3 regions of the Heyndrickxia vini genome follow, and region 1 is predicted to be linked to each of the others. Evidence: riboswitches for the same ligand, from Rfam matches in the RefSeq annotation. Region 1 holds a riboswitch; each other region holds the start of a gene.
The links. Region 1 has a riboswitch for thiamine pyrophosphate ahead of thiT (energy-coupled thiamine transporter ThiT). Riboswitches for the same ligand answer to the same signal wherever they lie in the genome.

Region 1 (3,284 bases):
ATTAGCGATTCTTCCTTGGTTTTTCTGGTAGGACGTTGCCACTTGAAAAAGACTCCCTTTATTAAAAGGGAGTCTTTTGACTTAAACTTCAAGACTTTCCCTACGATAAGTCAACATCGATTCGCCTTACATCGCCAGTGTTTTCTTTATCTCAGTCAAAGTCCTTCTAGTTTTTACGTCGATGAACAAGGTGGATGCGCTTTATTCAATATTTTTTATAATAATGGGAAAATAATTGTAAAAATAGTCCAATCATCGTTAGATTGACAAGTTAAAGTTCCACCGTGTTTTTCAATTGTATTTTTGGAAACATACAAACCGAGTCCTGTTCCACTTTTTTTTGTTGTAACAAAGGGCTCAAAAATCGTATCGACCATTGCTTCGGGTATCTTTGGTCCATTATTGCTGATATCAATAATGACAGAGGTTTCTGTTATATCTAATTCAATTTGGATAATCGGATTCTCCACTCTTTTAAGTACATCAACTGCATTAAAAATAATATTAATAAGTACCTGTCTTATTTCATCTTTAAAGCCTTGTATACTAATTTCATGTAAATAATGTTTTTGGATATCAACATTTACTTCTAAAATACGAGGATACAAAAAGGATAAGACTTCTTCAATTAAATCATTTAATGAAAAAGAGGTCATTTCACTCGACACAATTTCTTTTTTTGATAGCATAAGAAATTGTGAGATACTAAATTTTAATTGCTCAAGTTCATTAGAAATAATATCCAAATAAGGTAATTGTGGATTTTCGGAACGTAATAATTGCACAAATCCGTGAATGGAAGTTAACGGATTACGAAATTCATGAACAAAGCTGGATGTCATTTGCCCTAGAAGTGTTAGACGTTCATGATGTGTCGTGTTTATGTATTCATTTTTCTTATCAATGATTTGATCTTTAACATTGGAATAATATGTAACAACATAAAATAATAATTTATCAAAAGCATAATTAATCTTATCAATGTAGGCGTGTACATCGTTCAAATTTAAATAATCATTATATAAAAATTTAGTAATAATGGATTTACCTATACTTAAATTATAAGTAAGCTCACCTAAATCGACATTTTGATCAAGTTTTTCTTTAGCAAAATTAGATGCAAGGGATTTTAAAAAGTGTTCCAAATTCTCCTTTGATATTGACAATGATTGAATAAAAAAATCATGGCATATATCTTTATTGAAAAACTTGGAATTTAAAGGATTTGACTTGGAGTTTAACAATTGTTCATTCCAAATCACAACAATTTTATCAATATTTCTATCAAAAAATGCAACGATATCTTGTCTAAGCGGTATCACTTTCTCACCTCACTTTCTTCAGAATAGTAATTAGCAAAAATTTCTTTATTTAAAATATATCAAAATATTTAAACAATACCAAGTTAAAGTTATATAAATGTCCTTATAATCTCATAAAATAATAATAAACGAACATATATATTATCGTTAAGAATATGGATATATTTGTTGTCAATGCTTTTAAAAAATAGTATAGTTAATTAGTATTATTAAATAAATATTTTCCCACAAGGGGAGCCTAAATCGGCTGAGAGTGAACGTATGAGTTCTGACCCTATGAACCTGTTAGATAATGCTAGCGCAGGGACTGTGGTTTGATGGAATAGAAAGCAATGCAGCGATTTCCTTAAACCGTCCTGTATTGCTTTTTTTGTGTAAAAAACGCAATACGGTTGTTTTTACATTCCCTCCACGCTTTTGCATAGTCACTCTTCAGACGAAAAGAAAGGAAGGGAATATAACATGAATAAAAAAACTTTGTTTTTAGTAGAAGTAGCTGTTCTAGGAGCTCTTGCTTACTTGCTTGATCTTGTTTCAGCACTTATTTGTAAAGCTATTTGGCCTGAAGGTGGTTCGGTTTCATTAGCTATGATACCGATCTTTTTAATGGCCTATCGCTGGGGCTTAAAAGGCGGGCTGCTAACTGGATTTATATTAGGTGTTCTGCAGGTCGTAACAGGATTTTCTGTGTTTTATCATCCAGTTCAAGGAATTGTCGACTATTTTGTCGCCTTTACAGTGATTGGTTTCGCAGGTGTTTTTGCAAAGAAAATCAAAACATCTATTGAAAACGGAAATACTGGAAGATGGATTACATACACTGTTTTTGGTGTTTTTCTCGGTAGTTTATTACGTTTCCTTGCCCATTTCTACACAGGAATTGTCTTTTTCGGATCGTATGCACCTAAAGGGCAACCGGTTGCATTATATTCATTGATTTATAACGGAACGTATATGTCGATCAATTTTGTCTTAAGCTCGGTACTTGTCATTATGATTTTGTTTATTGCCCCAAGGCTTGTCCAAATAAAAAAATAAAGAAAAGGGGGTACCTAGTAGTTAGGTACCTTTTATTTCACAACTAGAACGTCTCTGGTAGTATTTTTAATAATATTTTCCTCAGTACTTCCAAGAAAAATCCGCTTGAAAATCCCTTCTTCACTCTGACCAACGACAATTAAATCTATTTGATTTGACTCCGAGTATTCGCATATATTCTCGGAAGTCTTTCCATAAAGCGTATCAAAATGAAAGGATATCCCTTTAGGTTGTAAAATCTCATCAACTTCCGCATGAAGATCGGGTTCATCATCTTGTATAAAGTGTTTTGTATTTTCTTGAATCGAATGTTCAGGGGGAAGGTGTGTGGCATAGACACCACCATCTGAACGTGGGATAGCAGTATATCCAGACTTACCCAAGCTATCTTCCGGCAGTGGCGTATCGATGGAATGGGAAGTTCCGTTTATTACTTGAACAACACTTAATTGACAGTTTGGATTTAATAAATATAAATTTGCCGCAATTTCTAATGCTTTTCTACTACCGTCTGAGTTATCAAAGCAAACTAAAATATGATGATACATATTTATCAGCTCCTCTTTAAATTACTTACTATATACCCTTTATACATTGCAATTAACACTCAAATAAATGCTTTATATTACAAAATTATTACAAAGTAAATTAATTTTCATTGATTTTTCTAATCTAAAATAATATGCTTTACGTTAGAAATAGGTGTATTAATTTTTACTAATTGAAAGCAGGGAAAAGTATGGAATGGTTACAGCGATTTCGTGAAGCTGTAAAGAAATTTTGGAAAAAGGCACATATGAATCAAATAATTATTCTAGTAGGCTCAGTAACCCTATTAGCGTTTCTTGCCTTTTTTGGATATTTTGCAGCTACGGCTAATGTTGAGTCTTTGAAAAAGGGCTTAGCACAATCGACTGTTATTTA
Region 2 (3,284 bases), 850 kb from region 1:
GAAAAGGCAGACCCTATTCCAATATAATCAGCTCCATTTTTTTCCGCTAATTGTGCTTGTTCGACCGTTTGCGCAGAAACGCCAATAATCATTGACCGGGGAACTATTCGCTTTAAGGCAGAAAGCGGCATATCGTTTTGACCAACATGGATGCCATCAGCCCCTACCGCTAACGCAATATCAACACGATCATTTATGATTAAAGGCACTTGATAGCTTTTTAACAACGCTTTTAGATGTATTGCTTTTTTATAAAATGCGAGTCCATCGGTGTCCTTTTCACGAAGTTGAACGATCGTCACTCCACCTTGTACAGCTTCTTCAACAATTGATAAAAGTTCGCCTATTGGAGTTCGTTCATCGGTAACTAAATAAAGATTGTAATTAACATTCACGTATTTGCACCTCTTTAGCAAGAATTTCCTCGTTCATTCGAAAGATTTCATCCATCAGCTTTAATTTATATGTTCCAATTCCCTCGTTTATTTCCAAGTGTTGTGTTGCACGCTCTCCCGAAAGAGACATAATTGACATTCCGGTTATGGCAGCTTCTAAATGATCAGATGCGACGGCAGATATACTTCCTATGAGTGAAGTAGACATACATCCCGTTCCAGTTATTCTTGTTAACTTTTCATCTCCATTTGATAGGAAATAGTTCTTACTTCCGTTGGATACGACGTCTACTTTGCCGCTTATGCCAACAACACATTGGAATGCATTGGCAGCTTGCTGAGCTATTTCAATCGATGGTACAGATCCTTCACCCGCGTCGACTCCTTTTGTTCCACCTGTACCACCAATTAATGTATGTATTTCACTGCTATTCCCACGGATGATTGCCATCTTTACTTTTTCTAATAGTTCCATAGATCGTTCTGTTCGATAAGTTGTTGCGCCAACACCGACAGGATCCAATACAACTGGAATTCCTTTTTTATTAGCAGCGATTCCCGCATGCAGCATGGATTCGAAAACAAGATCATGAATCGTTCCTAAGTTGATAATTAAGGCATCAGCTAGATGAATCATCTCTTCTACCTCTTTCATTTCGGTCGCCATTACTGGTGAAGCTCCGATTGCTAGTGTGACATTAGCACAATCATTTATAGTTACGACATTTGTCATATGGTGAATAAGTGGTTTTTTTTCTTTAACTAATGTCAATAACCGTGTCATTTTTGAAATTTCCATTGGAAAACCTCCACTATTATTTGTCTACTAGTCCAGCACGCTCATATAATTGGAAGAAATGGTTTGTTGGACCATGTCCATTACCTATTTCAAGGCTATGTTCAATAGCTACCGTAATATAATCTTTTGCCTTTTTAACTGCGCTCAATAGCGTTTCTTCCTGAGCTATAAAAGCCGCGATCGCTGAAGATAACGTACACCCTGTTCCATGAACATTTTTCGTATGAATTCTTTTCCCGTATAGCCATGTAAATTGATTTCCGTCAAAAAATAAATCATTAGGATCTCCTTCTAAATGGCCACCTTTTAATAAAACATTTTTAGCACCAAGTTCCTTTAATTTGAGGCAAGCGTGATACATGTCTTCAATCGTACAAATTCTACTATCTGTTAAACATTCAGCTTCAGGTATATTAGGTGTAATTAGTGTGACAATTGGCAGCAATTTTTCTTTTAACGCTTCAATCGCATTTTGCTGCAATAAATGGTGACCACCTTTCGATATCATTACTGGATCAAGGATGATATGCTGCGGATGATACGTAATTAATTCCTTTGCAACTACGGTAACATTCTCTTCCGTTCCGAGCATTCCAATTTTAACTGCATCAACCGGAATGTCATTGAAAATAGCAGATATTTGATCACGGATCATTTGTGAATCAATCATTTGCACAGATTTTACTTCCGTTGTGTTTTGGGCAGTAACTGCGGTAATAACCGACATTCCAAACACACCTAAGGAAGAAAATGTTTTAATATCTGCTTGTATCCCAGCTCCACCTCCTGAATCAGATCCTGCGATTGTAAGTGCTGTTTTCATGAACGATTCCTCCAAACGTTTGATTTTTGTTAGGAAGCTCTTCTTTTTCCTACAAAAAAGCCGCTTTCCACAATAGAAAGCGGCAATAACTGAACTGTAACTAGAATATACAGAATAGCTATTTAGACCGCTTCCCTACGCCGGCATAATCCGGATCAGGTACAAAGGGTTTCAATCAATGATATCTCTCAGCCTATGGCTCCCCTAGCAGAAAAAATTATGAAATTGTACACAAAAAAGCCCATCGTAAGTTTTTAGATGGGCAGAATTGAATTATTTCTCATACTCCCACTTCCTTACGCCAGCATAAACTGGATCAAGTTCAAAGGGTCCAGAACATCTCTGTCTCAGTCTTATTTAGACTCCCCTAGTGAAAAACTATTCATTTAAGTATATGTTAGCATAAATTAGATGAAAAGAAAGAGTATTTTTGCATATTTAACATTTGGTTATTAGTAATATTCTAAACACTATTCTTTGCACAAAAAAATCAGCTCCCGACTGGAAACTGATTTATGAGTTGTCAATTAAGGGCCGCCTTTGCCGTATGAGTAGTAAGAAAGTTTTAAACCACCACTCCTCAAAGTGGGTGTTTGCAGAAACGTTCTTGCTTGTCTTCCATGCCATATAGGCGAAAGCTTGTCATTCCAGTTTCAATATAAAACTCCCTGTTACAGCTTAAAGGTTAAAACTTTATTATCAATACGTACAATGCAGCTTGTATTGTTATATTACTTTATTATAATTATTTTTTCAAGTGAAATGATTTCCTGGAATAATAAAACTACCTCCAAAAAATACCTATTAAAACAATCGCACCTAATAAGATCCCCCCAATTTGTCCGACAAGACCTGTTGACAATGCCGGACGACTTTTTTGATCTTTTAATATTTCTACCTGTGCAGATAACTGATTTACTTGATTTCGCAGTTCTTGAATTTCATATTTTAATTGTTCATTTTCTTGTGTCATGTAAAATCCCCCTAATTTTTATGCTATCATGTCATTTTTATGAATGCATGTGCAATAATATTTTGAAATTATTGAGGGTGGTTGTCTAAATCCACTGACTTGTTTTATATCTTCGGTTATAATGTTTTTTCAATCCAACGGCTAAAAGTTGAAATGATACAATCGCAAACAGTAAGCATACTAATGGAATGAAAAGAACGAAATGGTTTCCCCACAAATTATCCCTTGCCTGTCCTACTAAACCCGCCCATTCTTTCGTAATTGAATGATATAAAGTTGGTGAGGTTTCTAGCT
Region 3 (3,284 bases), 980 kb from region 1:
ATTTCATCCTCTACAGTGAGCATACAAAATTGGGAATCCGGATCTTGAAATACTACGCCAATTCGGCTGCTTAATTGCCCCGGTTCATAAGATTGAATCTCTTTCCCTACATATTTAATACTTCCCGTTCTGTCCCCTTCAATTGAATTTGGAATCAGCCCGTTTAAACAAAGTGCTAACGAACTTTTCCCGGAGCCACTTGGTCCTAATAATAGAAGTTTTTCACCTTTATTTATGGAAAAGGAGATATTGTTTATAATCGATTGCTCCTCATAAGATACTGAAAGATTCCTAACTTCTAATAAGGGTTCCCGTATCTCCATTTCAATCATGCCACTTTTCTCTTTTTTATCTCTTTGCCTAATGGCATTCCATTAAGCACTCCTGTTTGTGCCAATCCTTCACTTATATATTTACCTAATAATCCTGCAAGGAGCGCACCAGAAACCATTCGTATCGCCAGCATGGATAAAACATATGATGTGGATAGCGTTGCGAATCCCGAGATAAAATATCCCCATGCAAAACTAAATAGAGCCGAGCCAACTCCAGCAAGCATTAACACCCATGTTGAATAACGCTTCCAGCCAGTTGCGGCAAACACTACCTCAGCACCTAAACCTTGGATCATTCCAGAGATTAATAGTCTTGGACCAACCGCATTTCCTATTAAGATTTCCACAAATGCTGCAATCGTTTCCGACAAAATAGCTGCACCCGGCTTGCGAATAATATTGGCAACAATGATAGAAACGATGAACCATATCCCAAATATCGGTTCATACCCGATCGGTCCAACTAACCCAAAAAAAATATTCCCTACTTGGGTAAATAATAAATATACGATGGCAAAGACAATCCCTAACACTGACATCACAACAATTTCACGCAGACTCCATTTAGACATCATTTTTCCCTCCCCTATTTCTTCTTAGTCGAAGGACTATTCGCCGAAATATTCACTGTCATTGTTACATGCTTAACTTTTTCCTGTGAGTAATGAAAGGCCCGCTCAAGTGTTGTAAACACATCGTGCGCATCCCCGTCCAATCTGCTGGCATAGTGAATTCCAGCAGTAAATGTGTTTTGTTGTTTGGCAATTTCCACAACATCTGCAATGATTTGCATATAGTTTTCATTATTCATTGGATATAACGCAAACTGTGTAGGTGCTTCAATATGAATATTTTTTACTCTGTCTTCATTCATCCGAACATCGTCCTCAGACATATACACATCTCCATCTGAATCTCCCGGGCATCCTATTGAAAATGTTCCATTCAATACAACATGTTTTTTAGTATTTGCCGCAATTAAATAGATCGTTTTTGCTACGTCAAAAACATGATCCATTTTTCCGCGAATCACTGTACTAATATCATCTGTTTTTACCCATACTTTAGAGGTGTCAACTTGTTGAAGCGTAGATAAAATTATATCTACAAAATTATCCGCCATCGGATAAAGGGAAAAACGAAAACCTACAATTCTACTTGTTCCACATACTTCTGTCATAACCATTCTCCTCTCTTTTTTGGAGAATAAAAAAACTGCATCTCTAGGAAGATGCAGTAGTATACGAAAAGATGCAAATCAATGAATGATCTTACACCAATACTACTACACTTCCCCACGCTAGTATTATCTAGATCGGGTAATAAGGGATCGGAACGCACTTCCACGTTCACATCTCAGCTTTTTCAGCACCCCTAGTGTAGATAGGTCATATGCAGTTTTATTATTCGCCCTAATCATACATGAGAGATAATCGTATGTAAAGATACTTTGTAATCATTTATTCAATAACTATTCTAAAAAAATATTGTACATGCAATTTAATTCATCCACATGGTAAAATATACAGCTTTCTATTTTCAATCTTTTCGGTTTATGATATCTTTATATAGTTATTAATATAACTTTTTATTTATAAATATCCATTGGTTTTATTCGATGTTGATTTCCGCTGCAGGTGCTCGCTTTCCGCGGGCGGTTCGGGAGCCTCCTCGACGCTTATCGCGCTGCGGGGTCTCCCGTATACCGTTTTTCCCGCAGGAGTCTCGCACCTTCCGCTCCAATCAACAAGGCGCCATAATTAACATTGAACTTTAACAAAGCCATTTGTTTAAATATGGTTAATTTAAGGGTATGAATGGAATACGGAGGGTTTATATAGATGGAAAATCAAAATGGTGGCTTACAACGGAGTTTAAAAGCACGGCATTTAACGATGATTTCATTAGGTGGTTCAATTGGAACCGGGCTATTTCTTGGAAGTGGATCTGCTATTTATCAAGCAGGACCTGGCGGCGCATTGCTTGCCTATTTGATAATTGGTGTCATGGTGTATTTTATTATGACGAGCCTTGGTGAACTTGCTTCTTTCATGCCAACAAGTGGGGCATTTAGCACCTATGCTACCCGCTTTATCGATCCCGCACTTGGATTTGCATTAGGGTGGAACTATTGGTACAGCTGGGCAATCACACTTGCGGCGGAACTTTCCGCATCAACATTAGTCATGAAATTTTGGTTCCCAGATAGCCCATCTTGGTTATGGAGTGGCCTTTTTATCCTGATTATTTTCGGATTGAATATTCTTTCTGTTAAAGGATACGGAGAAGGCGAATATTGGTTCTCTTTCATTAAAGTAGCTACCATCATTATTTTCATTATTGTAGGTATTTTAATGATATTAGGTATAATGAAAGGTGACGCCATTGGCTTTAAAAACTTCACAATTGGTGACGCACCCTTTCATGGTGGTTTACTTGCAGTTATCGGAGTGTTTCTTACCGCAGGATTTTCTTTTCAAGGAACAGAAATTGTCGGTGTAGCTGCAGGCGAAAGTGAAAATCCGAGAGAAAATGTACCAAAAGCCATCAAAAGTGTATTTTGGAGAATTCTTTTATTTTATGTACTTGCAATTCTAGTTATAGGCTTAATTATTCCTTATACAACTGAAAGCCTACAAAGTGAAGACATCATGGTCAGTCCATTTACGTTAGTGTTCAAAAAGGCTGGGCTCGCATTCGCCGCATCGTTAATGAATGCAGTCATCTTAACGGCAGTATTGTCTGCCGGAAACTCAAGTCTTTATGCATCTACAAGAATTTTATTTGCTATGGCAAAAGAAGGACAAGCTCCTAAGTTTTTTGGAAAGTTAAATAAGCGTGGAGTTCCAGTCGCCGCACTTATTGCAACAACTTTGGTGGGGATGCTCGCATTTTTGGCATCCGCTTTCGGCGATGGGGCGATTTATATGTGGCTGTTAAATGCAGCAG

Region 2: it holds a riboswitch for thiamine pyrophosphate, as region 1 does, so the genes downstream of both, thiD (bifunctional hydroxymethylpyrimidine kinase/phosphomethylpyrimidine kinase) here and thiT (energy-coupled thiamine transporter ThiT) in region 1, are expected to answer to the same signal.
Region 3: it holds a riboswitch for thiamine pyrophosphate, as region 1 does, so the genes downstream of both, I5776_RS19505 (YkoF family thiamine/hydroxymethylpyrimidine-binding protein) here and thiT (energy-coupled thiamine transporter ThiT) in region 1, are expected to answer to the same signal.

What each region holds. Positions count from the first base shown of each region.
Region 1 covers NZ_CP065425.1:2,953,362-2,956,645, reverse strand. The annotation lists gene I5776_RS14820 (LSm family protein) at 1-31, shown strand, start outside; gene I5776_RS14815 (ATP-binding protein) at 216-1,322, opposite strand; TPP riboswitch at 1,543-1,647, shown strand; gene thiT (energy-coupled thiamine transporter ThiT) at 1,785-2,360, shown strand; gene I5776_RS14805 (universal stress protein) at 2,393-2,908, opposite strand; gene I5776_RS14800 (transglycosylase domain-containing protein) at 3,100-3,284, shown strand, end outside.
Region 2 covers NZ_CP065425.1:2,107,564-2,110,847, forward strand. The annotation lists gene thiE (thiamine phosphate synthase) at 1-395, opposite strand, end outside; gene thiM (hydroxyethylthiazole kinase) at 385-1,194, opposite strand; gene thiD (bifunctional hydroxymethylpyrimidine kinase/phosphomethylpyrimidine kinase) at 1,211-2,017, opposite strand; TPP riboswitch at 2,133-2,233, opposite strand; TPP riboswitch at 2,294-2,396, opposite strand; RNA gene ssrS (6S RNA) at 2,545-2,740, opposite strand; gene I5776_RS10625 (hypothetical protein) at 2,802-2,990, opposite strand; gene I5776_RS10630 (ABC transporter permease) at 3,076-3,284, opposite strand, start outside.
Region 3 covers NZ_CP065425.1:3,935,856-3,939,139, forward strand. The annotation lists gene I5776_RS19495 (ABC transporter ATP-binding protein) at 1-332, opposite strand, end outside; gene I5776_RS19500 (ECF transporter S component) at 329-907, opposite strand; gene I5776_RS19505 (YkoF family thiamine/hydroxymethylpyrimidine-binding protein) at 922-1,515, opposite strand; TPP riboswitch at 1,611-1,721, opposite strand; gene I5776_RS19510 (amino acid permease) at 2,177-3,284, shown strand, end outside.